2 regions of the Pantoea dispersa genome follow, and region 2 is predicted to be linked to the other one. Evidence: riboswitches for the same ligand, from Rfam matches in the RefSeq annotation. Region 2 holds a riboswitch; the other holds the start of a gene.
What was found. Region 2 has a riboswitch for fluoride ahead of K7H94_RS22240 (DHHA2 domain-containing protein). Riboswitches for the same ligand answer to the same signal wherever they lie in the genome.
Positions count from the first base shown of each region.

Region 1: it holds a riboswitch for fluoride, as region 2 does, so the genes downstream of both, crcB (fluoride efflux transporter CrcB) here and K7H94_RS22240 (DHHA2 domain-containing protein) in region 2, are expected to answer to the same signal.

Region 1 covers NZ_CP082346.1:147,086-167,669, forward strand. The annotation lists gene mqo (malate dehydrogenase (quinone)) at 1-572, opposite strand, end outside; gene K7H94_RS00680 (DUF1158 domain-containing protein) at 1,099-1,344, opposite strand; gene mntP (manganese efflux pump MntP) at 1,631-2,203, shown strand; gene azuC (stress response protein AzuC) at 2,323-2,400, shown strand; gene K7H94_RS00695 (fumarylacetoacetate hydrolase family protein) at 2,591-3,427, shown strand; gene treB (PTS trehalose transporter subunit IIBC) at 3,698-5,140, shown strand; gene treC (alpha,alpha-phosphotrehalase) at 5,124-6,788, shown strand; gene K7H94_RS00710 (hypothetical protein) at 6,841-7,626, opposite strand; gene K7H94_RS00715 (radical SAM protein) at 7,675-9,081, opposite strand; gene K7H94_RS00720 (glycosyltransferase family 2 protein) at 9,081-10,355, opposite strand; gene K7H94_RS00725 (glycosyltransferase family protein) at 10,369-11,742, opposite strand; gene K7H94_RS00730 (MFS transporter) at 12,143-13,495, opposite strand; gene K7H94_RS00735 (GntR family transcriptional regulator) at 13,667-14,569, opposite strand; gene K7H94_RS00740 (zinc-binding alcohol dehydrogenase family protein) at 14,705-15,733, shown strand; gene K7H94_RS00745 (nucleoside hydrolase) at 15,742-16,659, opposite strand; fluoride riboswitch at 16,767-16,841, shown strand; gene crcB (fluoride efflux transporter CrcB) at 16,933-17,310, shown strand; gene K7H94_RS00755 (sugar phosphate isomerase/epimerase family protein) at 17,417-18,214, shown strand; gene K7H94_RS00760 (alpha/beta hydrolase) at 18,211-18,816, opposite strand; gene K7H94_RS00765 (glutathione S-transferase family protein) at 18,828-19,769, opposite strand; gene K7H94_RS00770 (LysR family transcriptional regulator) at 19,868-20,584, opposite strand, start outside.
Region 2 covers NZ_CP082348.1:31,178-39,619, reverse strand. The annotation lists gene K7H94_RS22275 (XRE family transcriptional regulator) at 1-274, shown strand, start outside; partial or broken gene K7H94_RS22270 (DinB/UmuC family translesion DNA polymerase) at 470-1,177, opposite strand; one part of gene K7H94_RS22265 (IS3 family transposase) at 1,234-1,471, shown strand; one part of gene K7H94_RS22265 (IS3 family transposase) at 1,471-2,381, shown strand; gene K7H94_RS22260 (plasmid partition protein ParG) at 2,404-2,637, shown strand; gene K7H94_RS22255 (hypothetical protein) at 2,721-2,960, shown strand; partial or broken gene umuC (translesion error-prone DNA polymerase V subunit UmuC) at 3,276-4,318, opposite strand; gene K7H94_RS22245 (hypothetical protein) at 4,449-4,652, shown strand; fluoride riboswitch at 4,702-4,771, shown strand; gene K7H94_RS22240 (DHHA2 domain-containing protein) at 4,850-5,758, shown strand; gene K7H94_RS22235 (universal stress protein) at 5,755-6,180, shown strand; gene eno (phosphopyruvate hydratase) at 6,196-7,485, shown strand; gene K7H94_RS22225 (2,3-bisphosphoglycerate-dependent phosphoglycerate mutase) at 7,529-8,230, shown strand; gene crcB (fluoride efflux transporter CrcB) at 8,243-8,442, shown strand, end outside.

The DNA.
Region 1 (20,584 bases), on a different replicon from region 2:
GCCGCCACTTTCTGCTTGCGGTCACGCCCGTTCATCACCAGCGGAATCCACTCAGCGATCTGGTCACGATCTTCGGAATAGTTCATACCGCGGAACAGGGTGCTTTTATGCAGTGCCTGGAAGCGCTTGCGCAGGAAAGCCACGTTGGCCTCGCCCCAGACAAAACTCATGTGCGGCGTGCTGTGAATAAAGCTTTGTGGATTACTCAGGTTGCCTTTCTGTACGTGATACGCCCAGAACTGGCGGGAAATCTGGAAGGATTCGTTAATAGCCACCGCTTTGGCAATGTCGATGCTGCCATCCGCTCTTTCGGGCGTATAGTTCAGCTCGGCCAGCGCCGCGTGGCCGGTGCCGGCATTGTTCCAGCCGTTAGAGGATTCGACCGCGACATCATCCAGCCGCTCGACCATCTCAATCGACCAGTCTGGCTCGAGATCCTGCAGCCAGGTGCCTAAGGTAGCACTCATCACGCCTGCGCCGATCAGCAGGACATCTACGTCTTTTCGTTCCTGAAGGTGTGTGCTTTCCATGCCAGCGGCGGCTAGCGCCAGATTTACCGCAGTGTTGCTCATGAGGCGACATCTCCTCTCTGTTGCCCTGAAGCTCAACAGGTTCGCAGGCGAAACAGCCACGCTTTTTGCAAGCGCGTTGCGCTATTTCTCAAAGGTTAAGACTCAGGTTTAAGCCATAGGTGTGATAACGGTTAACTGCACGTTATGCATATGCATTCGAATATAACATTCTCGTATCGGAATTAAACGTTTGTTTATTTTTTAAATGCAGAAATGATTCAGCATAAGAATTAATCAGCCCGACGGCGCTGTCATAAGGGATTTTTATCCCCTAATCAGGCGGTTATAGTAACGTAGTTGTTGCGGCAGTGTGAGGGAAATGGAGAGGGTTGATTTCACACGGTGAGCTGGATCACAAATTAACGCATTGAAAAAGATAGGTTTTAGCGAAATTGATTTTTTATGCGGATTTTATGTTGCCTGATGTTTCGCCAGCTCGTGTAAAAATAATGTTACATTTATGTGGCTTTTTATTTGGGCACCGTGTCAGGTGCCCGTCAGAAGAAAAATGCATCACGTACACCGTTCAGCGCAGCTGGAACCAGCGGCGCCAGACGAAGCGGATAATGAAAAACTCAACGGTACCCAGCAGCAAAAACCAGACGCAGAACACCATGGTGTACAGCTGATTCACATCCTGCAGATGCAGAGCCTGCTGCAGCTGTTTTGCCAGCGCCACGCCAAACGAAGGGGCGGGCAGCAGTAGCGCCGAAAGAAAGCCCAGCAGCAGAATGCCGCCCGGGATGATCAGCGTTTCAAATGGGTTTTTCATCGCATCATTCCAAAATCAGTTAGCGCGGGCATTAGCGCATAAAACCGCGGCGCGGTGCAATCCCCGCAGCAGCGTACGCTAAGAAATTTCTTCTATTCCATCTACTTAGCTGCAGAAATAGCGGCAGTTAAGAGTTATAGCCTTTGCTATACTTAAACCCATGATTTTGTTGTCTTTTTTTTGGCGGGTTGGCGTGCTAGACTGCGCGCACTTTTTCATTACTGAACCCGATATGCGGACAAAGTGCAGGCTTAATCGTCTTATTTCACCGCATTGACTGAAAACCATGACATTTATCGCAACCCTGATTCTGGCCTTTGGTATGTCGATGGACGCTTTCGCTGCAGCACTGGGCAAAGGCGCGTCGCTGTATCGTCCGGGTTTCAAAGAAGCATTACGCACAGGGCTGATTTTTGGCGTCATTGAAATGCTGACGCCGCTGGTGGGGTGGGCCATCGGGCTGGCCGCCAGCCACTACATTATGGCGTGGGATCACTGGGTGGCATTTGGTCTGCTGGGCATTCTTGGCGGACGAATGATCATGGAAGGCTTCCGTCAGACGGCCGACGAGCCGTGCGAAGCGCCGCAGCGCCACGGCTTTATGGTACTGGCGCTGACGGCGGTAGCGACCAGCCTCGATGCGCTGGCGGTGGGAGTTGGCCTCGCGTTCCTGCAGGTTAATATTGTGCTCACCGCGCTCACCATCGGTGCGGCTACCACCATCATGGCGACCACCGGTGTGCTGGTCGGCCGCTTTATCGGTCCGGTAATGGGCAAATGGGCGGAAGTGCTGGGCGGCGTGGTACTGATCAGCATTGGCTGCACCATCCTGATTGAGCACTTAGGGCTGTTCCGTTAACGACTTGCACGATGGGGTGGGCGCGTTATTGTGATCTGGTTCAAAAATAATTGCGTGAAAAATGCGCGGGCGTTATAATTTTCGCGTAATTCTTCAACAATTTTTGTATCAGGTGCACCATGAAACGTTTTTTCCGCTCCGTGTTTCGCTCTTATGTTGAGACCTTCAAACACGTACCGCCGGGTGCCTTAAACTAAGCGCTCCGCCAGAAACCCTCGATAATCGCGGTCAGGGATCGACCTGTGGTTATCACCCGGCGCCGTTCCCCTCTGCGCACCTCTGTCACCAAAACTCACAAACATTAATTACTTTACCCTCAGGTCATACCGCTTTTCCGTCTGGCTTTTGATAACCTGCGCGCAAATTCTCTATAACATTGAGGCCATCATGCAGCTGTGCAGTTTTTCTCTTATTGACCAGGCAAGAAAAAGTTATGGCATCGTGCAACCCGACGGCGTGATCGATCTCGGTGCGCGGCTGGGCGACAGCTGTCCGGATTTGAAAACCCTGCTGCAGCGCGGTGGCCTGAGTGACCTGCAGGGGTACCTGAGCGAGCCGGTGGACTATGCCTTCAGCGCGATTCGCTTCCTGCCGGTGGTGGAAAACCCAGGCAAAGTCTTCTGCGTTGGTATGAACTATGCCGACAAGCGCCAGGAGTTTGCCGCCACGCTCGACGCACCGACGCTGTTCGTGCGCTTTGCCGATTCGCTGGCAGCACACGAGCAGCCCCTGCTTAAACCGGCGACCACGGCTGAATTTGATTACGAAGGCGAGCTGGCGGTGATCATCGGCAAGGCGGCTTATCAGGTAAAAGCCGCCGATGCGCTACAGCATGTGGCGGGCTACAGCTGCTTTATGGATGCCACGGTGCGCGACATGCAGTTCACCTGGTTTACCGCAGGCAAAAACTGGCAGCAAACCGGCGGCTTTGGCCCGTGGATGACCACCGCCGACGACATCCCGGACCCGCAGCAGCTGGCGATCAAAACCTGGCTGAATCAGCGCGAAGTGCAGAACGATACCACGGCCAGCATGGTGCATCCGGTGGCGAAGATCATTGAATACATCTCGGCGTTTAGTCCGCTGTCACCGGGCGATGTCATCATCACCGGCTCACCAGGCGGCGTGGGGAAAAAGCGTACGCCACCGCTGTTTATGTTCCCTGGCGATGAGATCGAAGTGGAAATTGAGAAGATTGGTCGTCTGCGCCACCGCATCGTCTGACGCATTATTGCGCGGTGGCGAAATTTGCGCTGCCACCGCGCTACCGTTTAAATAAATATTCAACAATACGAAATGTCCCGAATTTATATTTAAATGGCGCAAATTTAGTTATCAGGTTAAATAATTATTGTTAAGTTAATTTTCCTGCGATGTATTGCGTAAATATTTTTGTGATCGCCAACTAATTCCCTCGTTTTGCTATGGTTAAAATTAAAAGCAGCGGCGTATTATCGTCCACTGCCGATTCCGGCATGGAAATAAGGGATGATAATGAAAACCATCAGTCGCGAGATCATTAACGATCTCATTGACCGCGTGGGCGGTCGGGAAAATATTCTGTCACTTTCGCACTGTATTACCCGCCTGCGCTTTGTGCTGCAGGATGTCGACAAAGCCGATCCGGTGGCCATCCGCGCCACGCCCGGCGTTAAAGGATGCTTTAACTCTGCCGGACAGTTTCAGGTAATTATTGGAACCGAAGTTGACACTTATTATAAAGCGTTAGTAGAGGCACTAAATATTAGTGAGACCTCTAAAGAGCAGATTAAATCTGAGGCGCGCAGCCAGATGAAATGGCACGAGGCATTATTATCCCATTTTGCTGAGATATTTTTCCCGTTATTACCGGCTTTAATTAGCGGCGGTTTAATTCTCGGTTTCCGTAACGTGCTGGGCGATATTGCCGTGGCGGATGATAAAACCCTGGTGCAGCTCTATCCCGGTGTGAAAGGGCTGTACGATTTCCTCTGGCTGATCGGTGAAGCGATCTTCTTCTATTTGCCGGTGGGGATTTGCTGGTCGGTGGTGCGCAAGCTGGGCGGTACGCCAATCCTGGGGATTGTGCTGGGCATTACGCTGGTTTCACCGCAGCTGATGAATGCGTATCTGATTGGCAGCCAGGTGCCGGAAGTGTGGAACTTCGGCTGGTTCAGCATTGATCGGGTCGGCTATCAGGCGCAGGTGATCCCGGCGCTGCTGGCCGGGCTGGCGCTGGCGAAAATCGAACTGGCGTTAAAACGTATCGTGCCCGCCTATCTGACGCTGGTGGTGGTGCCTGTGTGTGCGCTGCTGCTGTCGGTTTTCCTCGCCCACAGCCTGATTGGTCCGTTTGGCCGTCTGATCGGCGACGGCATCGCCTTCGCGGTGCGTCATCTGATGACCGGCAGCTTCGCGCCGATTGGTGCCGCGCTGTTTGGCTTCCTGTATGCGCCGATGGTGATCACCGGCGTGCATCAGACCACGCTGGCGGTTGATCTGCAGATGATTCAGAGCATGGGCGGCACGCCGGTGTGGCCGCTGATTGCGCTGTCCAATATTGCACAGGGTGCTGCGGTGGTCGGCATCATTATCGCTAACAAAGATCGTGCTGAACGCGACCTCACCGTGCCGGCCGCTATTTCGGCGTGGCTCGGCGTAACGGAGCCGGCGATGTACGGCGTCAACCTCAAGTACCGCTACCCCATGCTGTGCGCCATGATTGGCTCTGCGCTGGCGGCGCTGCTGTGCGGCCTCAACGGCGTGATGGCCAACGGCATCGGCGTGGGCGGCTTGCCGGGCATCCTCTCGATTCAGCCACAGTACTGGACGGTTTACTCGCTGGCGATTCTGGTGGCGATTCTGGTTCCGCTGCTGCTGACCATCATCATCACCAAACGAAAAGCGGCAACCGCCATCATCAGCCAGGCCGAGGTGCAACATGAACAGGCACGCTGAATATCCCTGGTGGCGCCAGGCGGTGATCTACCAAATCTATCCTAAAAGTTTTCAGGACAGCGGGGCGCGCGGCACCGGCGATCTCAACGGCGTGATCCAGCGGCTGGATTATCTGCAGCAGCTGGGCGTCGATGCGCTGTGGCTGACGCCGATCTATGTGTCGCCGCAGATCGATAACGGTTACGACGTGGCGGATTACACCGCCATCGATCCCGCCTATGGCACCATGGCCGACTTTGACCACCTGCTGGCGGAGACGCACCGGCGCGGTATGCGCATGGTGCTGGATATGGTGTTCAACCACACCTCGACCGAGCACGCCTGGTTTAAGCGTGCCGAAGCCGGTGAACAGCCGTACGTCGATTTCTATATCTGGCGCGACGGGGTGCCCGGCACGCCACCCAACAACTGGCAGTCTAAGTTTGGCGGCAGCGCCTGGGCGTGGAACGAACGGCGTCAGCAATACTATCTGCATCTGTACGCGCCGGAACAGGCCGATCTCAACTGGGAAAACCCGGCGGTGCGCGAGGCGTTAAAGCAGGTGTGCCACTTCTGGGCGGATCGAGGCGTCGATGGATTGCGGCTTGATGTGATCAACCTGGTGTCGAAGCACCAGGATTTTAGCGACGATCTGCCCGGCCATGACGGGCGGCGGTTCTATACCGATGGCCCGCGCATCCATGACTACCTGCAGGAGTTCAACCGCGATGTGTTCACGCCGCGCGGGCTGATGACGGTGGGAGAAATGTCCTCGACCACGCTGGCCAACTGCCAGCGCTATGCTTCGCTGGCGCAAAACGAGCTGTCGATGACCTTTAACTTCCATCATCTCAAGGTGGATTATCCCCAGGGCGACAAATGGACGCTGGCGGCCCCGGACTTCGTTCAGCTCAAGGCAATTTTTGCGGAGTGGCAGCGCGGGATGCACGACGTGGCGTGGAATGCGCTGTTCTGGTGTAACCACGATCAGCCGCGTATCGTCACGCGCTTTGGTGATGAAGGTGCGCTGCGCATCGCCTCGGCAAAATGCTTTGCGATGCTGCTGCACGGCATGCAGGGCACGCCCTATATCTATCAGGGCGAAGAGCTGGGGATGACCAACCCTCATTTTACCTGCATTGAGCAGTATCAGGACATCGAGAGCCACAACATCCACGCTGCGTGGCTGGCGCAGGGCAAGCCGGAGGCGGCAATCCTGGCGATTCTGGCCAGCAAATCGCGCGATAACAGCCGCTCGCCGATGCTGTGGGACAGCAGCGCCAATGCCGGCTTCACGCGGGGTGAGCCGTGGATAGGCGTGGCGGATAACTCTACACTGATCAACGCGGCTAACGCGCTGCTCGACAGCAACTCGGTGTTCTATGGCTACCAAACGCTGATTCGGCTGCGTAAGCGTTACGCTATCTTCACCGAGGGCGATTATCAGGATCTGGCACCGGAAGCGTCACACATCTGGTGTTATCGTCGCAATTCGCCGCGTGAAAGCCTGCTGGTGGTGGCGAACCTGAGTCACAGCGCGCAGCCACTGCTGCTGCCGGAAGTTGAAGGCAACTGGCAGGTACTGATGAGTAATTACAGTGAGGCATCGCCGCCTGGGGCATTGACGCACCTGCGGCCTTTTGAAGCGGTGTATTACTACCAGTCGTAACGGAGAAAACCGGCGGCGCGTTACAGCCGTAAGCAGAACGCGCCGCCAGCACTCACTTCAGCATGCCACATTCCGCCACGGCGAGATAATCGGTATACAGCTGCGGCGAACCGGAAAAGGACGCCAGCTGCTTCCACTCTTCATACATCTGTTTGGTATCCCGGTGCGTGCGCGCAAAGTCAGCCGCGCTGGCGGTGGCGATATCAGGCTGCGGATAAAACACATTCAGCGCCGCTTCACTCTCAATCTCCATCATCACCACATAGCCGTCCAGCCGGTTGCCGCTGTGGCCTTTCAGCAGATGAAACTTCCAGCCGGGATAATCAACGATACGCGCGGCATTCTGCGCGATGAATTGCTCAAATTCCTGCGGCTGCACGCCCGGTCGCAGCGCCAGATAGTGAGTACCGAGAATGCGCGCGGTGCCGCTGCGGGCATCAAAGCGCGGGCCACCCGGCAGCGTACTGTGAGGATTCTCTGCCAGCAGATCGAAATGGGTGAAAATTGTCGGGCGCCGCGCGAAGGTCGCCAGCTGGCGCCACTCGCTGAGCAGCGCGTCCGCGTCAGGATGCAGATGCCAGAAGTGCTCTGCCTCGGCGGTAAGTTCACCGTCATCCTGCATAAAGCGCGCGCGCTGTGCCGCATCTTTCATTTCAAACAGCATCAGGTATTGATCGACGCGCTCGCCGCGCAGACCGCGAAACAGCGTCCAGCGCCAGCCGGGATAGCAGGGGAGATGCACGCCTTTTTCGCGCACGAAGGTTTCAAACTGTTCAGCGGTGACGCCCGCTTCGGTGTCGATGGCGATATAAAAAAAGCTATAAACAGACTGGGACATAACAGGCTCCAGGCACGCCGTCGCGTGCCGTTGAGAGGTAAGGGCGGTTTAGTCGAACTGGGTATTGATGATGGCTTCTACCAGCACGCGGCCGGCGGGGGTGAGCGTGACGTAGCGGCCATTGCTGTGCACTAACTCGCGCTGCTGCAACTCACGCAGCGCACGGGCGATGGTCGGCTGGGCAAACAGGCTGACGCCAAACTTCTGCTGAAACAGCACATCGTCGAGCGGAATCAGCGTTGACAGCGCCATCTTGCAGCCGTTGATGGCCTGCTGATCCGGCGACATACCGCGCACCGAGGCGATCGGCAGCTCACCGTTATCCAGTGCGCGCTGATAATCGGCGTAGTCGGTCAGGTTAATCAGCTCCGCGCCGGCACATTTGGAGCTGCCGCCAAGGCCAATCGCCACTTCCGGTGCCTGCTGGTCGAGATCGGTAATGATCGCTTTCCACTTCTCCGGCGGTGCGCTGCGATGGTGGAAATACATGGTGGGATGTTCAAGGTAATCGCCATCCAGCCACTGCTCGGCCAGCGCGCGCATCTGATACTGCTGACCCAGGCTGGGCATCGCCGCATTCTTACGCTGCCAGGCATTTTCTCCCTCCGCCGATACGCCGGTGCGGCTCTCGGCGAACGGCTTCATGTGCAGCTTGGTGAACACCAGATGCGACAGGTCAAGCGCGCGCGCCTGCTGCAGATCGTCACGCACGTCGTCCACCGTTTGTCCCAGCAGGCCATACATCAGGTCGACGCTGACCAGGGCGAAGCCCAGCTCGCGCGCATCACGAATCACCTTGTAGCAGGCATCCGCGCTGTGCAGGCGACCACAGCCTTTGATCAGGCGGTCTGAGAATGACTGCGCGCCAAACGACAGTTTGCTGAAGCCCAGTTCGCGCAGCTGCGCGAGGAATTCGCGCGTCAGCGTGCCGGGCTCGCCTTCGAAGCGCAGCGTGGCTTCGCGGAAGTTGAAATGGTTGCGGTAAAAATCCATTAAGCGCCGCAGCTCATCCGGTGGCAGCAGCGAGGGCGTGCCGCCGAACAGGTTGAACTCACCCACCGGCACTTCACCCAGTGTCGGCAACTGCGCCAGCCACAGTTTCGCCTCCTGAATATTGCGATCGACGATATCGCGGAACAGCTCAGGCGCGCGCGGCGACTGCGGATTTACAATCACCGTAGGAAACTGGCAAAAGTGGCACTTGTAGCGGCAGGTAGGGATATACGCCCACAGATGAATTTGCGGCGCATGGCTCAGGCTGTGCTGCATGGCGCGGAAAAAATTCGGCAGCGGGAAATCGTCGATATCACCGGGAAATACATGGCAACCAAAAGGATCATGCACAACGTATTCCAGCAAATCGGCGTTTTCCGGCCGGCTAAGCACCTCGCATATGGCCGGGCGAGGATAGTGACGATCGATATCCTGCAGGGATTGCAGCCAGGCAGCACGCATCAGAACACCCCGCCGTTTGCAAAGTAGTTATGCGCCTCACCGGATTCGCGATCTTCGCAGTAATACCAGACAAAGCGGGCGAAATCATTTTCCGTCACCCGGGCAAAGCAGGCCGGCAGCGGCGGTGGCTCGCCAATCTCTGCGCCGACGGCACGACGCAGCGCGGCAAACAGCTCATGGCGGAATTCAAAATAGAGGCGAAACGCCGGGGTTTTGTAGCTGTGAATCGGCAGGAAATCGGTCACGCTCATCTCCTGCATCATGCTGTGAATGCGGGCGAACAGGCGTTCAGCCACCTCTGGCGTGAAGAAATCAATCACCGCGGCATCGTCGCGCAGCAGCGACGGATTCAGCAACACCGGCAGCACCAGATTTTTTGGCACGTAATCTTTAATCGAGTAGTGCCACGCCTGCTGCGCCTGCTCTGCGCTGACATCGGTGAACGGCGTCAGCGCGGTGAGCGTGGGTCGCACATCCTTCATGATGATGGTGCCGTTATGGCCGTAGGCCACGCCTTCAATCACTTCGTGCAGCAGGTTATCCACCCGGCGGCTGTTGATCTGCACGCGGGAATTGGGCGCATACACCGGTTTGCCGCCAGCGGCGATCACCTTGATGCCAAAATCCCAGTCGTCTGACAGATGTTCAACAAACTCACCGTTTTTCAGCTGGTAAAAAATCTCGATGCCGCCCACTTCGTCGTACAGCTGCTTTTCGACGCCAAAGCCTTTGCCGTCCGGAAAGCCGCCAAACAGGGAGAAGGAAGCGTGGCGGCAGCGCAGCGTTTTATCAATCTCCGCATACAGCCGCGGGCGCTCGTGGAAATCCGCGGTTTCGTAGTAGTAGTTACAGGTGCCCAGATCGCCGTTTTGCGCAATCATGGTGCCGACCAGTTCGTCGATCCACAGTGCATCAACGGTGCAGTCCGCATCGGCCGAAAGGATGTAGTGCTTGCGCTGAAAGCCGCTGGCCTCGTCGCGCAGACCGGCGCGCTGTGAGGCGAAATCCATGCCTTTTTTCCGCGCCGAAGAGACGCCCTGCACCGTCTCCTGCAGCTGATGAATTGTCAGCTGCGGATGCTGCGCGGCAAAGGCTTCAATCAGCGCGACCGAGTTATCTGTGGAATTATTATCCACCATGATCACTTCCAGATTATCAAAATTAAACAATCCGCCGGGTGAACGCTGCTGCAATATTGATTCCAGCACCGCGTTAATACGTGCTGCCTCGTTATAAACCGGCAGCACGACAGAAATAAAACAACGGTTATCCATAGTCACTCCTTAACTACACATTAAATATCTGCCGGAAGATGTGATCCGACAGCAGGGATTTTCCTTTCTGATAATTGCGCGTGGCGATGGCGTCACGGCGCGCGTCATCCCGTAATAAAGCACTGACGCGCTGAATAAAATCGGCATCCGGCAGGCCATCATGGCTGGCGGAAATCGCCATCAGTTCGCCTTCAAAACCGTACTGGCCATACACCTCGTGATAATATTCATAGCGGGTGGCGATATAACAGCGCTGATGGCTGATCGCCTCGCCAATCGGATTACCGTAGCTGTCGTAATCCCATGCGGTTAAAAACGACACCACATCGCAGGCGTGATAAAGATCCTGAATGGTGGTGGCCTGTGGATTACGCTCCATAAAGTCGTGATTTAACGCGCCAAAAAAGATGACGTAACGCTCCAGCTGGAACCGGCTAATTAATTGCTTTAATGCGTGATAATGCACGCTGTCTTCCAGCGGATCGCCGGCGACCATTAAATAAACGCGCTGTGGCTGATGCTGTGCGATAAGTTCACTGTTCAGCGCATGCAACAGGTGAATATCCCGATCGAGTCGCTTAGCCGGAATAATTCGCGTGGTGCGGGCAATCACCTTGTCCTGCGCCAGCAACCCAAACTGGCGGCGTAAATCTTTGCGCGGATGGCTCGGGTCAAAAGGATAGGTATTACGCATCACCTCAATTTCGACCTGATGTTCGCACCAGGCCGCCAGCTGTGAGGCTAGCGCCTGGTTCAGCGTGACGTAGGTAATATGCGGCGAGGGCTGCGGCCTGACGGCATGTGGCCAGGGCGCGCTGCCGTAACGCGATGAAGTGGATTCGCTGTTCCACATCAGGTCATGGTCGCGCCACAACACAAACCGGCCGAGCTGTTTTGCGGCTCCGTATTGCGCTATCGCCAGATAGAGCGCGCGGGTAAAAATAATATTATCCGGCAGCGTCCCGTTCTCAATGATTAAATAATTGATATCCAGCGCCTGCCATTTTGCGCACAGCGCGTTTGCCACCGCCTGTGCCATCTTTTCCGTCTGCTGCACCAGGATTTTCTCTGCGGCGGCATCCAGCGTCTGGCTATGATTAATCAGTACGTCATGAATATATTGCAGAAAGGCCGGGTTATAACCTTCCACCTGACGAATTTCATCGTGCCGGACTAATGTAAAATGATGCTTCAGCGAATTAATCTCATTTTCGGAATAGGGACGTCCGAAGTTTCCCTTATCAATTTTTATGTCGTAGCCGATATCAAGAAAGGAGGTGATTCCCTGCTCGCGTAAACGAACGGCAATTTTAGTGGCTTCTACTGTAATACCCGATAATGCCACGGCATCAAAAGAGATAAAAAGGGCCTTGCGTTGTAAATCCATTTGGTCACCACGCTCATACCTGAACATTAATAGTGACTGAACGGTAAGTTAAATTATCCGGTCAAACTTTGATCCAATCCACAAAAGTTTACTGTGGCTAATTAATTCACCTTCGTTAATGCATTAATGGATAATAATGCACTGAGGATGGTGATACATAATATTCGTCTTTGAGTTTTGTCTTAAAATAATAACTATTACCGACGTGTTTAGCGGTATATTTTCCTTATTTCGGGCTTAATAGTGCTGGATAGTGATTGCCATCATGCAGTTTAATTTATCTGATCAGACCCGGACTCAGGCGATAACGCGGCGGCTGGAATAGGTGTGGCGGGCGGATGAAGCAAGGGTGCGCATAACCTGCGCACCCGGAGAAGAGCATTAAGCAGAAACCCTGGTGTTACACCCCATCGGTGATCGGTTTTCTGACCAGCAGCAGGTAAGCCAGCGCGCCGACCACCGTGACGCCCGCACATATCATCAGCGCGAGGCTGAACGATTTGGTGGTATCCAGCACCCAGCCGGTAATTACTGGCGCAAAAGAGGCGAAAACGAAGCTGGCAAAGTTCTGGATACTGCCCACTGACGCCGTCATGCGCGCCGTGACGTTAGCATGGATCAGGCCCCAGCATGAGGTACCGGCAAAGTGAATGCAGAACAGCGCCATACCAATCAGCGTTACCGCGCTGGTGGTGTCAGTGGCGCGCGTCACAAAGGTGGTAAAGGCCGCAGAGAGCAGCATGCCGCTGACAATCGACACTTTACGTACTTTCACCGCGTCGAAACCGCGACGCACCAGCGCATCCACCACGTAACCGTTGAGCAGCATGCCCGCCGCGCCGAACAGGAAAGGAATGGCGGCCAGCAGGCCGGTGCTTTTCAGGTCCAGATGATAGGTCGACTGCAGATAGCCCGGCAGCCAGGCGATGTACAGCCACGCGGTATAGTTGATGCCGCTGAAGCCAATCATCATGCCCCACATGGTGCGCAGCTTAAACAGCCCACGCCACTCGGCGAAACTCAGCGGCTCTTTGCGTGATGCCACGCTGCCCGCCTGCAGATAGTGAATCTCTTCGCCGCTCAGTTTGTTGTTATCCCGGTCGCGATAGGTGAGATACCAGCCAATGGCGAGAAACATACCCAGCACGCCGATGGTGACAAACATGCCGCGCCAGCCCATCACCAGCATCATCGCCGCCAGAATCGGCGGTGCCACCGAGAGACCAATCATCGACGCCGCGTTAAACATCCCCATCGGCATACCGCGATCTTTGATGTTGAACCAGTCGTTGATTACCTTCACGCCGCACGGGTTCATCGGCGCTTCGCCAATGCCCAGCCCGATGCGCACCAGCACAAATTGCGTGAAGTTATGCACCAGCCCGGCCGCCGCCTGGAACAGTGACCAGAAGAACATACCGATGGCCAGCATAATGCGCGGGCCTTTGCGATCGAGCAGCGCGCCGCACGGCAGCTGGGCTAAACCGTAGGCCAGCGAAAACGCCGACAGCAGCACGCCAATCTCGGTGGCCGATAAGCCCAGCTCCTCGCGGATGGTCATGTTGGCCACCGACAGCGAGCTGCGGTCAAGGTAGTTGATGATGGCGGCGAACAGCAGCAACAGCATGGCGGTGATTTGAATCTTACGGATGCGCGGAGAGCGCACCACATCGGCGCGCGCCGGTACATAATCCTGCCCGGCGTGCTCCGGTGCTGGCGCGGTGGTGCCGCCGCGCGTTGATGTATTTTCCATTGCAACCTCCCAGGTTCGGGTACTTATCGTTATCAGTCTTGGGGTTCCTGCGGCAGCGAAACGGGCTGCCCTAAGGGGCTGCCTTCGAGACTAGAAGTAAACCGCGGGAGATGTTGCAAACATGTTTCTGATTCGTGCGGGCGCTTATGCTTTGTGGTTTTTAATCGGTTTTTAATTGTACTGCCGGATAGAGCGAATCATCGAGTGTTTGGCGGTTCTGAGATGCGCATGCAGCGCGCACAGCGCGTCCACATCCTGGCGGCTGATGAGCGCGGTAAGAATCGCCATATGCTCCTCCAGCGCGACGATATTGCGTTGTTTCAGGTCGCTTTCATCCCACTGATAATGCGAGTGAAAAATCACAGAGATAATTTCCAGTGACTGGTTGAAAAACGGGTTGTTGGCGGCGGAGAGAATCAGCGTATGCATCTCTTTATCCAGCGCGGCAAACTGGCGGTAGTTGCTGGCGATGGTGTCGCGCAGCGCGCGATGACGATCCAGCAGATCGCGCGCCTGCACCCAGCGTTCATCACCGGCGGCGAGGTTAAGAAAGCGGGTCAGCGCGTGCGTCTCCAGCATTTCGCGCAGTTCAAACAGCTTTTCGGCGTACTCCTGATCGAATTTCTTCATTCGCCAGTGGCCGCGTTTAACCGGTTCCAGCAGGTTATAGCGCATAAAGCGCAGCAGGAACTCGCGCACCACCACCGGGCTGACCCGCACCTGCTGCGCCAGCTGCAGCTCGGTGAAACTGTCGCCTGGCATCAGCAAGCGCTGGTTAATCAGGTTAAAAAACGTCTGCTCAAACTGCACCGCCTGTTGGTCGATCGGTGGGCTGAGTACGCTAAACCCATCCTCCTCGCAGGGATCGCGCACGATCACGTAGGTCTCAGCCACTTTTTCCAGCACGCCGCGCTGATGCAGATGCTGCAGCGTGTGGCGCACCGTGGTGCGGCTGATATTAAACATCTCGGCCAGCGCCGCCTGCGGAGGCAACGGCGAGCGCACATGGCGGCGGGCAATGGCTTCCAGCATTTGATTGATGACGTTCTGGCGCAGATTCTGGCTTCGGCTCATACGGCCCTCCGGTTTTTTATGCATTAAAAACCACACAAAGCCCAAAAAAATCGCGCTGACTCACACTTCGCACAGCGCAACCTCCCGCCGCGGTCGATTTTCGCCATAACTGCGTGAACAGCCCAGGAGGAAACGATGACGAACATGAAAACGCTGGTGGTCGCCGAACCGCGCAGCATGGTGTGGCAGCAGCGCAGCGTACCGACGCCTGCCGCGCACGAAGTCCTGATTAAACCGATTGCCGCCGGCATTTGCGGCACCGATATACACGCCTGGGCCGGCAATCAGCCATTTTTCTCCTATCCGCGCGTGCTCGGTCATGAGCTGTGCGGTGAAGTGGTGGCGCTGGGCGCGGCGGCGCAGGGTTTTCAGCCAGGGCAGCGCGTGGCGCTGATTCCTTACGTGGCCTGTCAGCGTTGCGATGCCTGCTTAAGCGGCAAAACCAACTGCTGTGAACAGATTTCAGTAATTGGCGTGCATCAGGACGGGGGTTTTTGCGAGTTTCTCAGCGTGCCGGACACTAATTTGCTGGCGGTTGACGATGTGGCGCCCGAAGCAGCGGCACTGATCGAGCCCTTTGCCATCAGCGCCCATGCGGTGCGACGCGCGGCGCTGGTCGCCGATGAGCAGGTGCTGGTGGTCGGAGCCGGACCGATTGGCCTGGGCGTCGCGGCGATTGCCGCCGCAGCCGGTGCAAAGGTGGTGGTGGCCGATACCAGCGCTCAGCGGCGCGCGCACGTTGCGCAGCAGTTGCAGCTGGCGACGATCGATCCGCTGGCGGAGGATTTTACGGCCGCGCTGCGTGCAGAGTTTGGCGGGCGGCTGGCCGCGAAAGTGATTGACGCCACCGGCAGTCCGGCGGCGATGAACAGCGCCGTGCAGCTGATTCGTCACGGCGGCACCATCGTGTTTGTTGGCCTGCACAAAGGCGATCTGGTGATCCCCGACACCGAGTTTCACAAAAAGGAGACCACGCTGCTGGGCAGCCGCAACGCCACGCGGGAAGACTTCGACAAGGTGCGCGCCCTGATGGCCAGCGGTCAGCTGCGGGCCGATATGATGCTCAACCGCCATTACGACTTCTCGACGCTGGCCGAGACTTTTGAGCCCGGGGTGATCAACAATCCTGAGCTGATCAAAGGCGTCATCCATTTCGCCCGCTAGAGAGCGTGTCAGGCGCGCAGCGTGGCAAAAAAATGTTGCCGTACCGCCTCGGCGTCGACGCCCAGACACAACCGCTGGGCGCGCAGGCCGGCGAACGGATCGTCGCGCGAGGCGAGAGTACTCACGCGCTGCAGCGTCTGGCCGCGGCTGATGCCTTCGGTCACCACGCGCACCGGCGCTGTCGTCACGCTGAACGCCTGCGGCAGCGCCAGCCATGACAGCGTCAGGGTATCGTGCAGCGCCATGCCATCAAATCCTTCTTTTTGCAGGCTGTAAGCCAGATAAGGCCGGCAGATGGCACTCAACACCGGCTGATTCAGCTGGCGCACTTCCTCTCCGCTGATCAGCACCTTGTGCGTCACATCCAGCGGCAGCATCACCACCGGCAGCGCCGAGGCCAGCACCTGATCGGCGGCATGCGGATCTTTCCAGATATTGAACTCGGCGAACGGCGTCACGTTACCGGCGTGGCCGTCGGTGCCAAACGCGCCGCCCATGATCACCAGCTCCTTCACCAGCGGAATGATGTCTGGCGCCTGGTTGATGGCACAGGCGATGTTGGTCAGCGGCCCGATTGCCACCAGGGTAATCGCGTGCGGCTGCGCGCGTACGCTGTCGATGATGAACTGCACCGCGCTGTCGGCGGCATCGCTATAGGGGTTATCGAAGGCATCGCCGAGACCGTCTGCGCCGTGCAGGGTGGCCGGTGCGGAAGGGGCCAGCGCCAGCGGACGCGCACAGCCACGATACACCGGTGCGCTGATGTTCATCTTTGCACAGAACAGCCGGGTATTTTTTACCGCCTGGCCAACCGCGACATTACCAAACACCGTGGTGATGCCCAGCAGCCGCTGCGTGCGCGCCGCATACGCCAGCGCAAAGGCGTCATCCACGCCGATATCAGTATCAAAAATCAGGGTACGCATCGGAATCTCCTTGCTGATGATGTCTGCCACGGTAAAACATAATCGTCCCCGACGATACGCTGACGGCAGGTGAATATTGTCACCTCCGCCGCGCCAGCGTATTATCGTGCCTCTAAGGTGATGGCGTGCCACCTTACCCAACCGCCCTCTGGTTACAGACGGCTGATGACGCCTGACAACTTGCTTATCCCTGCGCGGGAGACGGCGGTGTGTCAGGTGTAGTTTCTGTCCTGCCGCGGCCCTGCGCGTATCTCAATTCAGGAGCTCCAGACTATGCTGAAGTCGCTGTTCGCGGTCATGATCGGTGGTGCCATCGGTTGCACGCTGCGCTGGCTTATCTCTTTGCGTTTCAATACGTTATTCCCCAACCTGCCGCCAGGTACGCTGATCGTTAATCTGGTCGGTGGCTTTATTATTGGCGCGGCGATGGCGTGGTTTGTGCGCAATCCGCACATCGATCCCGTATGGAAACTGCTGATCGTCACCGGCCTGTGCGGCGGGCTGACGACGTTTTCGACCTTTTCGGCCGAGATCGTGGTGTTGCTACAATCAGGAAAATACCTGTGGGCAATGTCGAGCGTGATGGTGCATGTCATCGGTTCATTGCTGATGACCTTTGCCGGTTTCGCCGTGGTGAACCTGCTGGGCTAAACGACACGCTTGAAATCACCCTTAAGAGGGGGATACTGATCAGGATGCTGTGCGGGTGGCGCACAGCCTCTGTCACCGCTTTATCCGGACGATTAAGGAGCTGTTGATGTCTGCAAACCCGAAATTCCTTAACCTGGTGCTGTTAAACGGTGAATCGGCGCATAAGCTGCAGGCGGCGCGTGCCGCCGGGTTCGATCAGGTTGAAATGTGGCGGGAAGAGGTTACTGAGCACACGGCGGCGCTGGCCGCGCAGCTGCACCTGGGCTTTACCAATCTGCAGGTGCTGCGTGACTTTACCGGCGCGCCGGACAGCGAACGGCTGCAAAAGCGCGCCGAACTGCGTGATTTCATTCGCGTCGCGCAATCGCTGGGCTGCGATACCATTCAGGCGCCGGCGACCACGCGCGAAGACTGCGTTGCGGAGCGCATTGATGAGGATCTGCGCTGGCTGGCCTCGGAAGCCGCGCGCTATAACATGCGCATCATGTATGAACCGATGGCGTGGTGCAGCGTCGACAATACGCTGCCGCTGGCGTGGCAGCGTTTGCAGCGGCTGGATCAGCCCAATATCGGGCTGGTGGTTGATCTGTTCCACATCTGCGCACGCGGTGGCGATGCCTCTCAGCTCGACGGCATTCCGGCCGATCGCATTTATGAAGTGCAGCTGTGCGATATGGCGCAGATGCCGCCGCAGGAAAAGCAGGCGCTGAGCGACTATGCGCGCCATCAGCGCTTACTGCCCGGCGACGGCATCATTGAAGTGGAACGCTTTGTCGATAAGCTGAAAAGTGCAGGCTATCGCGGTCCGGTGGGCATCGAAGTGTTTAACGATCGCCTCAAAGCACAGCCGCCGGAAGCGGCCGCGCGTCAGGCGTGGCAGGCGCTGCAGCGCTACTGGCCTTAATCCTGCAGGCACTGGGCGATGTAGGCCGCTGCCTGCATCGCGCCTTGGCTGGAAATGGTGTGACCGGTGGCGGGTTCATACTGTGCGGTGACCGCGACGCCCGCGCTCTGCAGGCGCTGCGCGGCGGAGACGGTTTCGCTGAACGGGATGACCTCATCGGCTTTGCCGTGAATCAGCAGCGCGGAGGCATGCGGCGGCGGCGTGAGCGCCTCGTCAAAGGCCAGGCGACCGGAGAAGGCCACCACACCAGCCAGCGGATAGCGTCCGGAGGCCAGCGCATCCAGCGCCATGATCGAGCCCTGCGAGAATCCCACCAGAATCACCTTTTGCCACGCGCCGGCCATCGCGTGCTGCGCCATCAGCTGCTGCAGCGTGGCGTCAAAGGCGTCGCGCGCAGCCCGTACGCGTGCCGGACGGTTTTCCGGCGTGATGCCGGTCAGGCTGAACCACTGATAGCCCATGGCGTGCTCAAAGGGAAAGGGCGCATCGGGCGCGGCAAATGCCACGTCGGGCAGCAGCGCTGACCAGTGTTGCCCCAGCACCGCCAAATCCGCGCCATTACTGCCGACGCCATGTAAAAACACCACTAACGCTTTTGCCATTGCCCTGCTCCTTAAAAACCGTAGTCCGCCAAATCCGGTCCCGCTGGCACGATGCCGTTGGGATTCAGCGCTTTAATCGAATAATAGCCCTGTTTGATGTGGTCGATGTTCACCGTTTGCCGCACGCCGGAGACCGCCAGCACACTCTTCAGATAACGATCGAGCAGCGGGTAATCGCGCAGGCGGCGCAGGTTGCATTTGAACAGGCCGTGATAGGCGACGTCAAAGCGTATCAGGGTCACGAACAGGCGGATATCGGCTTCGGTCAGTCGTTCACCCAGCAGAAAAGTGCGGCCATCTTTCAGCCGTTGCTCCAGCTCATCCAGCTGCTCAAATACTTCATTAAACGCCTGCTGATAGCTCACCTGGGTGGTGGCGAAACCGGTGCGATAAACGCCGTTATTAAGTCGCGGATAGATCGTTGCGTTCAGTGCGTCGATCTCCTGGCGCAGATCCTCAGGGTAGAGATCGAGCCGGTTGTCTGCCAGATCGCCAAAGCCGCTGTTGAACATGCGCAGAATATCCGCCGACTCATTGTTAACGATGGTCTGTGTTTTTTTATCCCACAGCACCGGCACGGTCGCGCGCCCGGTAAAGTCGGCGTCGGCGCGGGTATACAGCTGGTGGAGATACTCAGCGTTGTTCAGCGGGTCGCGATCGGCACCGGGATAATCGCCGAAGCGCCAGCCCTGCGCGCCAAGCTGCGGCTCAACCACCGACACGCTGACAATCTGCTCCAGCCCTTTCAGGCTGCGCGCAATGAGCGTGCGCGAGGCCCATGGGCAGATCAGCGCGACGTACAGATGATAGCGATCCGGTTCGGCGGCAAATTCGCTGCTGCCATCGGCGCTAATCCAGTGACGAAAGCTGGAAGTCTGGCGTACAAAGCCACCCTGTTTATCGGTGGCCTGAACCGGATGCCACTCTGCGCTCCACTTACCGTTTACCAACATCGCTCTGCTCCTCTGAAGTGATGTCAGCAGCTTACCGTGCTGCCGTTATGCTGATAATCCGGGCAAAATGGCTTTGATTGTTTCCATAATGGAAGGAATCAGCCGGGCGGATGCAGGCGGAAGTGCTCGGCCAGAAAGTCGATCAGCAGGCGGGTTTTCTGCGCCAGGTGGCGCGCGGGCGGATACAGAGCAAACAGGCCCATGGCTGGCGGCGCAAAGTCCTCCAGCAGCGTGACGATTTCGCCCCGCTGCAGCGCCGGTGCAGCGATAAAACCGGGCAGACGTGCAATGCCGAGGCCGGCCAGCGCAGCCTGCAGGCAGGCTTCGGTATTGGAGAAGCACAGGCGGCCGCGAATCGGCATGCTGACGCTGTCGCCGCACGGCGTAACGAACGGCCAGTGCCACGGATCGCGAAAGTTGGTGTCGCTGATGCACTGATGCGTCGCCAGATCGCGCCAGTGCTGCGGCGTGCCGTGCTGCAGCAGATAGCCGGGCGCGGCGGCGAGGCGAATTGGCACCTCGCCCAGACGGCGCGCAATCAGGCTGCTGTCGTCCAGCTTGCCGATGCGGATCGCCATATCGAAGCCTTCATCGACGATATTCACGGCGCGGTCGGAGAAGTTGACGTCCAGCTCAATCAGCGGATAGTGACGCGCGAACGCCACCAGCACGCTGGCCAGCACCGCGGTGCCGAAGGTGCCGGGTGCGCTAATCTTCAGGCGGCCGGTGGGCGAGCGGGCATTTTCCTGCACCGTGGCATCCAGCGCGTCGAACGCCTCCAGCAGGGTTTTCACCCGCTCGTAATAGGCGCGGCC
Region 2 (8,442 bases):
TGATCTGACACCTGAAGAACTCACTCAGGTACATGAAAAAGTCGCGGCAATGCGACTTGATTCTCAGCTGTATAAACTGCGTGAGGCGTTGTCGAAAACACAAAAGCAGCAGGCTGAAGCCATGGGTATTGCACAGCCTTCCGTAGCGGCTATTGAAGGGCGCGGTGAAGATCTGAAAATTGCCACGCTCAAACGTTATGTTGAAGCCCTTGGCGGTCAGCTGACGATTGGAGTTAATATGCCTGGCGGCGAGCACGTCGATTTTACCCTCTGACTGATGCTGATATCTGGAAGGTGCGTTAGCGGAAATACGCCTGACGCATTTTTTCGACAAGTGCCGGTGAGCGCTGGCCCTGATAGTAACGCAAATCAAGGGTGTTATGCCCGGCTTCTGAGCCTGTTCGGTAGAAAATTTGCCATACAGGCCTCTCTGAAAAGAAAACAGGAGATATTCCGTTTGCTTGCCCGGCTATAATACGCGGGCAACTGAAATGTCATCCCAGCGCGTGGTCCATGCCGGCGAAAGCATCTCGCGTTTCATTTGCCACTCATTGCTGACACCCTGACGGGCAAACCACATGTGCCCCAGCCCGGACTGATTAATGCCGTCCAGCACCTTCATCAGCTGCGCGCTGTTTGCCTGCGGCTTATCCTCATCAAACAGGTTCAGCTGACTGACGCCGTTGGGCGTGAAGTCATCGAGCATTATGCCGGCCTTCGTATAGCGCCGCCCTTCAAGCCAGATGCGGTCGAGCGATCGCATCGCCACCCCGATCACGTCCCGCGTATCCTGCGAGGGTAGGGTGAGGTTCTCGCCGGCGCTGTTGCCGTAAAAGACTTCTCCCTGCGCATGCGGCGAGGTCCGGATAAAAACGCTGATGCGCCGGCAGAACTGGCGCTCATTTCTCAGCTTCTCCGCCGCCCGGGTGGCGTACTGACACAGCGCTTCCTGCATGGCCACTTTTGTCGTGATGCGCTCCCCTAAGGAGCGGCTGAAGACGATCTGCTGTTTCGCCGGCGCAAACCCTTCGAGGGGAATGCACGATTCCCCGTTGAGCTCTCGCACGGTGCGCTCGAGTACCACGCTGAAGTTTTTTCGGATGAGGGCAGGGGGCGTGCGCGCCAGCTGAAGAGCGTTTTCAATGCCCATCAGGTTGAGTCTTTTGCAGATGAATCGCCACGGCTTTAACAGACACCTCGGAGTCATTTAAGATGGCTTAAAGAGAGGTGCCCATGAGCGGTAAGCGTTATCCCGAAGAGTTTAAAATCGAAGCAGTCAAACAGGTTGTTGATCGCGGTAATTCTGTTTCCAGCGTTGCAACACGTCTCGATATCACCACCCACAGTCTTTACGCCTGGATAAAGAAGTACGGCCCGGACTCATCCACTAATAAAGAACAGTCAGATGCTCAGGCCGAGATCCGCCGACTCCAGAAAGAGCTGAAGCGGGTTACCGACGAGAGAGACATACTAAAAAAAGCCGCGGCGTACTTCGCAAAACTGTCCGACTGAGGTACGCCTTTATCCGCGACAACCGCCGTTGCTGGCCTGTTCGTTTGCTCTGTCGGGTTCTGGACGTCCATCCGAGTGGATTTTATGTCTGGCTTCAGCAGCCACATTCACAGCGTCACCAGGCAGACCAGATGCTGACCGGGCAGATCAAACAGTTCTGGCTTGCGTCTGGCTGCGTCTATGGTTATCGCAAGATCCATCTGGACCTGCGGGATAGCGGGCAGCAGTGCGGAGTGAACCGGGTCTGGCGGCTGATGAAGCGTGCCGGTATAAAAGCTCAGGTTGGGTACCGTAGCCCACGGGCACGTAAAGGCGAAGCCAGCATCGTGGTACCGAACAGGCTCCAGCGGCAGTTCAATCCGGACTCACCAGATGAGCGTTGGGTGACGGACATAACCTACATCCGAACTCACGAAGGCTGGCTGTATCTGGCCGTGGTGGTTGACCTGTTCTCCCGGAAAGTTGTCGGCTGGTCAATGCAACCCCGCATGACAAAAGAGATTGTCCTGAACGCATTATTAATGGTGGTGTGGAGGCGTAATCCTCAAAAACAGGTACTGGTTCATTCTGATCAGGGCAGTCAATACACGAGCCATGAGTGGCAATCGTTCCTGAAATCACACGGTCTGGAAGGCAGCATGAGTCGTCGCGGTAACTGTCACGACAACGCGGTTGCGGAAAGCTTTTTCCAGCTACTGAAACGCGAACGGATTAAGAAAAAGATCTACGGAACACGGGAAGAAGCCCGCAGTGATATTTTTGATTACATCGAAATGTTTTATAACAGTAAGCGTCGGCATGGCTCGAGCGATCAGATGCCACCAACTGAATACGAAAACAAATATTATCAACGGCTCGAAAGTGTCTAGATTATCCGTGGCGATTCATTACATGGCGCTTGAAAAGGCTCATAGCAGCAGTAATAAGAAAATGACTTTTGGTGAAAACAGAGATCTTAAAAACGTTGTCACCCCTCCAGTTGTGACTGGAAAAACTAAGCGTGTTAACGTCAATTTTGATGAGGAAAAGCACCTGAGATTCAAGGCTGCTTGCGCCAGAAAAGGTACTTCTATGACAGACGTCATCAACCATCTTGTTGATGACTGGCTTAAAGAAAACGAATAAAAGCGATCCCATGATTAATCTGCTGGCTATAAAGTTACAAGCCATTTGAGAAGATGTCAGGGGCACTGAATCTGAAGGTCATAATGAACAGACTGGTTACTTTAATTTTAGGATTTATGGGGCTTAGAAAGCTCGATGGCAAAGACAGCAAAAGCGCTGCTGAATGGGGCTTTCTCCTGAGTGCCCTGTTCATCGTGCCGCTCTTTTTCTTGCCGCACGCCAGCGAGCTGATCAAAATTGGCCTTCAGCTGCTGTGGGGGGGCTGCGTTTCGCGCGCGGCATTCATGGCCAACGACAGCTGGAAGCAAAACAAATCACGCTGAGCGATTGCAGCGTGATGGAGAGTCAATAATGTTAATGCATGAACTGTTTAAGCAGGTCCGCGGGCAGGGAAGGGTAATGACTACAATCACCCAGTCTGCAGATATGTTTAAAGGCAACGTTCGCCGGCGGCGTCCCGCGTTTGACGAGTGGGTCCGGAAGCTGCATCCTGGCGACAGACTGCCCCGGGGGTGTTACTTCAGGGACAAAAAACCGGGGCTTCCATTCTTACTCATGGATGAATTCTGGATTTATAACCAGTAAGGAGAGCAGCTCCCCGACCGAGACCCTGAAACGTCCGGAACATCCGTGGTATCTCAGAGCACCCGAGCAACGGGAATGTCGCTCCAGCGCGTTGTCCAGGCAGGAGATAACATCTCCCGCTTCATTTTCCATTCTGTATTCACGCCCTGACCCGCAAACCACAGGCTGCCGAGCCCGGACTGGTTGATGCCGTCCAGTACTTTCATCAGCTGCGCGCTGTTGGCCCGCGGCTTATCCTCATCGAACAGGTTCAGCTGACTGACGCCGTCTGGCGTGAAGTCATCGAGCATGATGCCGGCCTTCATGTAGCGTCGCCCTTCAAGCCAGATGCGGTCGAGCGATCGCATGGCCACCTCAATCACGTCGCGCGTATCCTGCGTGGGCAGGGTGAGATTCTCGCCGGCGCTGTTACCGTAGAAGACTTCTCCCTGCGCGTGCGGCGAGGTCTGGATAAAACGCTGATGCGCCGGCAGAACTGGCGCTCATTTCTCAGCTTCTCCGCCGCACGGGCGGCGTACTGACACAATGCTTCCTGCATGGCCACTTTTGTCGTAATGCGCTCACCAAAAGAGCGGCTGCAGACGATCTGCTGTTTCGCCGGCGCAAACTCCTCGAGGGGAATGCACGATTCCCCGTTGAGCTCGCGAACGGTGCGTTCAAGCACCACGCTGAAGTTTTTTCGGATGAGGGCAGGGTGCGCGCGCGCCAGCTGCAGGGCGTTTTCAATGCCCATCAGGTTAAGCCGCTTGCCGATGCGCCGGCCAACGCCCCATATCTCCTCTACGGGCTGGTTGTTCAGCAGCGTCGCGGTACGCTTCGTATTATCCGGCGTCAGTGCCAGTACCCCGCGGAACTGCGGCCACTCCTTGCTGGCCCACTGCGCCGACTTAGCCAGGGTTTTTGTCGGCCCCATGCCCACGCCGACGGTCAGACCGGTCGTGGCCAGCACGTGGGCGCGCAGGCGTCGGCCGAAGTGCTCAAAGTCCTCGCAGCCATCGATGCCGGTTAAATCGAGGAACATCTCGTCAATTGAGTACTGCTCAACCTTCGGTGTCATTTCCTCCAGTGCCATCATGACCCTGTTCGATAACGAGTGGTTTATGTGGAATGCAATTTAAACAAAAAAATGAGCGACTATACCTCATGGCCTGAAATCCAGAGCCTTACTTATTCAGACTTAAATTGCTGCAGTCATCCATGTCGACTGCGTCTGACTTAAGGACGTTTTGGCGTATCTGCCCGCGCAGCGCGTGGTGGTGCTGGCCGTTGCCGTAGCGGCTCAGGCCCCCTGGACGTTCAGTTCCCTGCGACCCGGCGTCTCGGTGCTGGTGATGCCGAACTCCAGCCCGCTGTCGCTCTGCACGAGTCCGGCGGTGCCGGAAAACATTCGCCGGGTGCTTCGCGAGGCCCACGCTGCGCTGGCAGGCTGAGGGCGCCAGCAGAATAATACTGACAGGTTTTCCGTCCGGTTCTATACTCACAGTACAGGGTGATGGCGTTCCACCTTTCCCAACCGCTCCGTTCCGGAGCTGATGACGCCTGATGTGACTCTTGATTTTCAGGAGGTGCGTCAGGCCGTCCATACTTTCCTCCCGGCCTGCGTACTTCCCTTTATGGGGAGAGACCCTTGATACACGTTTTTGGCCACATCAATCCTGACAGCGACGCTATCTGTACGGCCGTCGTCACCGCGCACTGGCTGACCGGGCGCGGCATGGACGCCCGCGCATGGCGTCTCGGCGAGGCTAACCGCGAAACCCGTTTTATTTTTGACGGCGCCGGACTCACGCTGCCGCCGCTGCTTGATATTCCTTTACAGGATGAACGGGTCTGGCTGGTCGATTTCACAGAGCCGGCGCAGGGGCCTGACGACCTGCTCCGGAGCAACGTTGTGGGCATCACTGACCACCACCGGCTGGGCGGGCTGATAACACAACTGCCGCCGGAGGTGCACATTCGCCCGACTGGCAGCAGCGCCACCCTGCTCTGGCTGCTGATGGACACTCAGGCGCGTCGCGCGCTGCCCCCGACGCTCGCCGTGCTTCTGCTGGGCGCACTCCTGAGTGACACCGTGAATCTTCGCTCGCCGACCACCACCGAAGACGATATCCGTTCGGCGACCGAACTGGGCGTGCTGTCCGGTGTAAACCGCAGAGCCTTCGCCCGTGACCTCCTCACCGCAAAAACAGACGTCACCGGCCTCAGCGCACAGCAGCTGCTGGACAGGGACCTCAAGGCCTTCGTCATTGCCGGCACCGACGTGCGCATTGCCCAGATTGAGGTCAGCTCACCGACACAGGTTGCCCCTGTGATGGACGACCTGCTCGCAGCCCTGGCGTATCTGGCAGACCAGTCGGGTGCCGGCCTGGCGGTGCTGATGCTGACCGACATTCGCGCCGGGTTTTCAACGCTTTACTTCGCCGGGCGGGAAAGCGTTAACGCCGCCTCCTGCTCCGTACCGGGCATGCTCAGCCGCAAAAAACAGCTTCTGCCGTGGCTTGAGTCCCGCCTTAACCAGAACGGGAGTTCATTATGACCTGCTACACCCACGCACTGATACTTGTGAATGATAAAGACGACGGCACCCTTCTGCTGAAACGGGCGGTCGCGCTGGCGCAGCCGCTCGGCATGAAAATTACCCTGGCGCACATCAGCGACGACTACCGGGAGATGAACTACGCGTCCGACAGCCTGTTGGACGACGTCGTGTCGGAGGAGGTGGTGAAGGCTAAAGCGTTTCTGAGCGAGCTGGCGGCTTCAGTGTCTGAGGCGGTCGATACGCGGGAACTGGTCACCATGCACCGTTTTGAGGACGTGGAGAGGTGCATCGCGGAGCTGGGCGTGGACCTCGTGCTTGCCGGGCACCGCAACCGCTTTATGGGAATGCTCACCTCCCGCTCGGCGGAATACATCAACCACCTTACGGTGGATGTGCTTATCACTCACCTGACTGACTGAACCGGGAGAAACACCATGCATTTTACACTGGATAACGTGACCGCCCGGGAAATTCTTGACTCGCGCGGCAACCCCACGGTTGAAGTCGAAGCCCGGACCGCGGACGGGATGATGGCGCGCGCCTCGGTGCCTTCCGGGGCCAGCACCGGGTCGCGCGAGGCCGCAGAGCGCCGCGACGATGACGCACACCGTTTTGGCGGCAAAGGCGTTCTGGATGCCGTCAGGGCGGTTAATACGGAAATCTGCCAGGCCGTGCGCGGCAGCGACGTGCGCGAACAGCGTCAGCTGGACAACATCATGCTGGCGCTGGATGGCACGGAGAACAAGAGTCGCCTGGGTGCCAATGCCATTCTGGGCGTGTCGCTGGCGGTGGCCCGGCTGGCGGCTCAGGCCTCGCACGAGCCGCTGTGGCGCTACCTGGGGGGCCTGCAGGCGAACCTGCTGCCCGTGCCGTGCATGAACATCATCAACGGCGGCGTGCACGCCCGCGGTCAGGGCGCGGACTTCCAGGAGTTTATGATAGCCCCGCACGGCGCGCCCACGCTGCGCGAGGCCGTACGTCAGGGCAGCGAGGTCTACCAGGCGCTGCGCCAGATCCTGCTGGACAAAAACCTCTCGGCGGCAGTGGGCGATGAAGGCGGCTTTGCGCCCGCCGTGTCGTCGAACCGCGACCCGCTGGCGTTTATCGTACAGGCGATTGAGAAGGCGGGATACCGGCCCGGAGAGGACATCAGCATCTGCATGGACCCCGCCTCAAGTGAGTTTTACGCTGACGGTCAGTATCATCTGCGCACCGAGGGCAGCGCGCTGAGCGCGGCGGAAATGACGGCGTACTACGGCGAGCTGATGGACCAGTTTCCGGTCATCCTGCTGGAAGACGGCCTGGCCGAGGACGACTGGGCGGGCTGGAAGCATCTGCACCAGCAGCTCGCGGGCCGGGCCGAGCTGGTTGGCGACGACCTTTTTGTCACCAACGTGAAGTACATCCAGCGCGGCATAGACGAAAACCTCGCCAGCGCCGCGCTGATTAAGCTCAATCAGATAGGCTCGCTCAGCGAAACGCTGGACGCCGTGGCGCTCTGCCAGCGGCACGGCTGGGGCGCGTTCATGTCCCACCGCAGCGGGGAAACGACGGACACGTTCCTTGCAGATTTGACGGTGGCACTGCGCGCGGGACACCTGAAAACCGGCGCGCCGTGCCGCGGCGAACGCGTGGAAAAGTACAACCAGCTGATGCGCATCGAGCAGGCGCTGGGTGACGATGCGCACTACGCGGGGCTTCATGCGTTTGTGCGCCGCACGTAATGCATCCGCCGGACGGTCCCCGTCCGGCACGGGAGCACTGCCTGTGGCACCTGCAACGCTGATCCTTTTGCGTCATGGCGAAAGCCAGTGGAACCGGGAAAACCTTTTTACCGGATGGACGGACGTGCCGCTGACGGACCGGGGGCGGCAGGAGGCCGACCGGGCCGGTGACGCGCTGCGGGCAGCGGGCCTGATGCCCGACCGGGTCTTCACCTCGGTGATGACGCGCTGTGTTCATACGGTCTGGCGGGTGCTGGACCGTCTTGACCGCAGCTGGACGCCCGTGGAAAAAAGCTGGCGGCTGAACGAGCGCCACTACGGTGCGCTGCAGGGGCTGAACAAGGACGCGGCTGCCCGGCTGATGGACGCAGAGACCGTGCGGCTCTGGCGCAAAAGCTTCAGCGGTATTCCGCCCGCGGACGCGGAGGCTCCGGCGCAGCTGCGTCGGGACCCGCGCTACCGCCGCGTTGCGCTGGCCGACCTGCCTGCAACGGAAAGCCTGGAAATGACCCTGCGTCGCGTCATGCCGTACTGGCACCACGTTGTGGTGCCACAGTTGCGCTGCGGAAGTACCGTTCTGATTGTGGCGCACGGCAACACGCTGTGCGCCCTGACCGCCTTTCTGGACGGCATGCCTCACGACAGCGTGGCTCAGTTGCATATCCCGACCGGCGTGCCGGCCGTATACCAGATGGATGAGGCCGCACAGGTCGTGTCCCGTTATGTTCTGAATATAAAAAAATAAACAGGAGTGAACGTGAATCAGCTTTTTGCCGTCATCACCGGCGGTGCTTTAGGGTGTGTAATCCGCTGGCAGCTGGGCGCACGCCTGAACGCGCTTTTTCCGGACCTGCCGCCGGGGACGCTGCTGGTCAACCTGCTGGGTGGATTTATCATCGGGGCGGCGCTGGCGTATTTTCTGCGCCATCCCGGCCTCGATCCGGCCTGGCGGCTGCT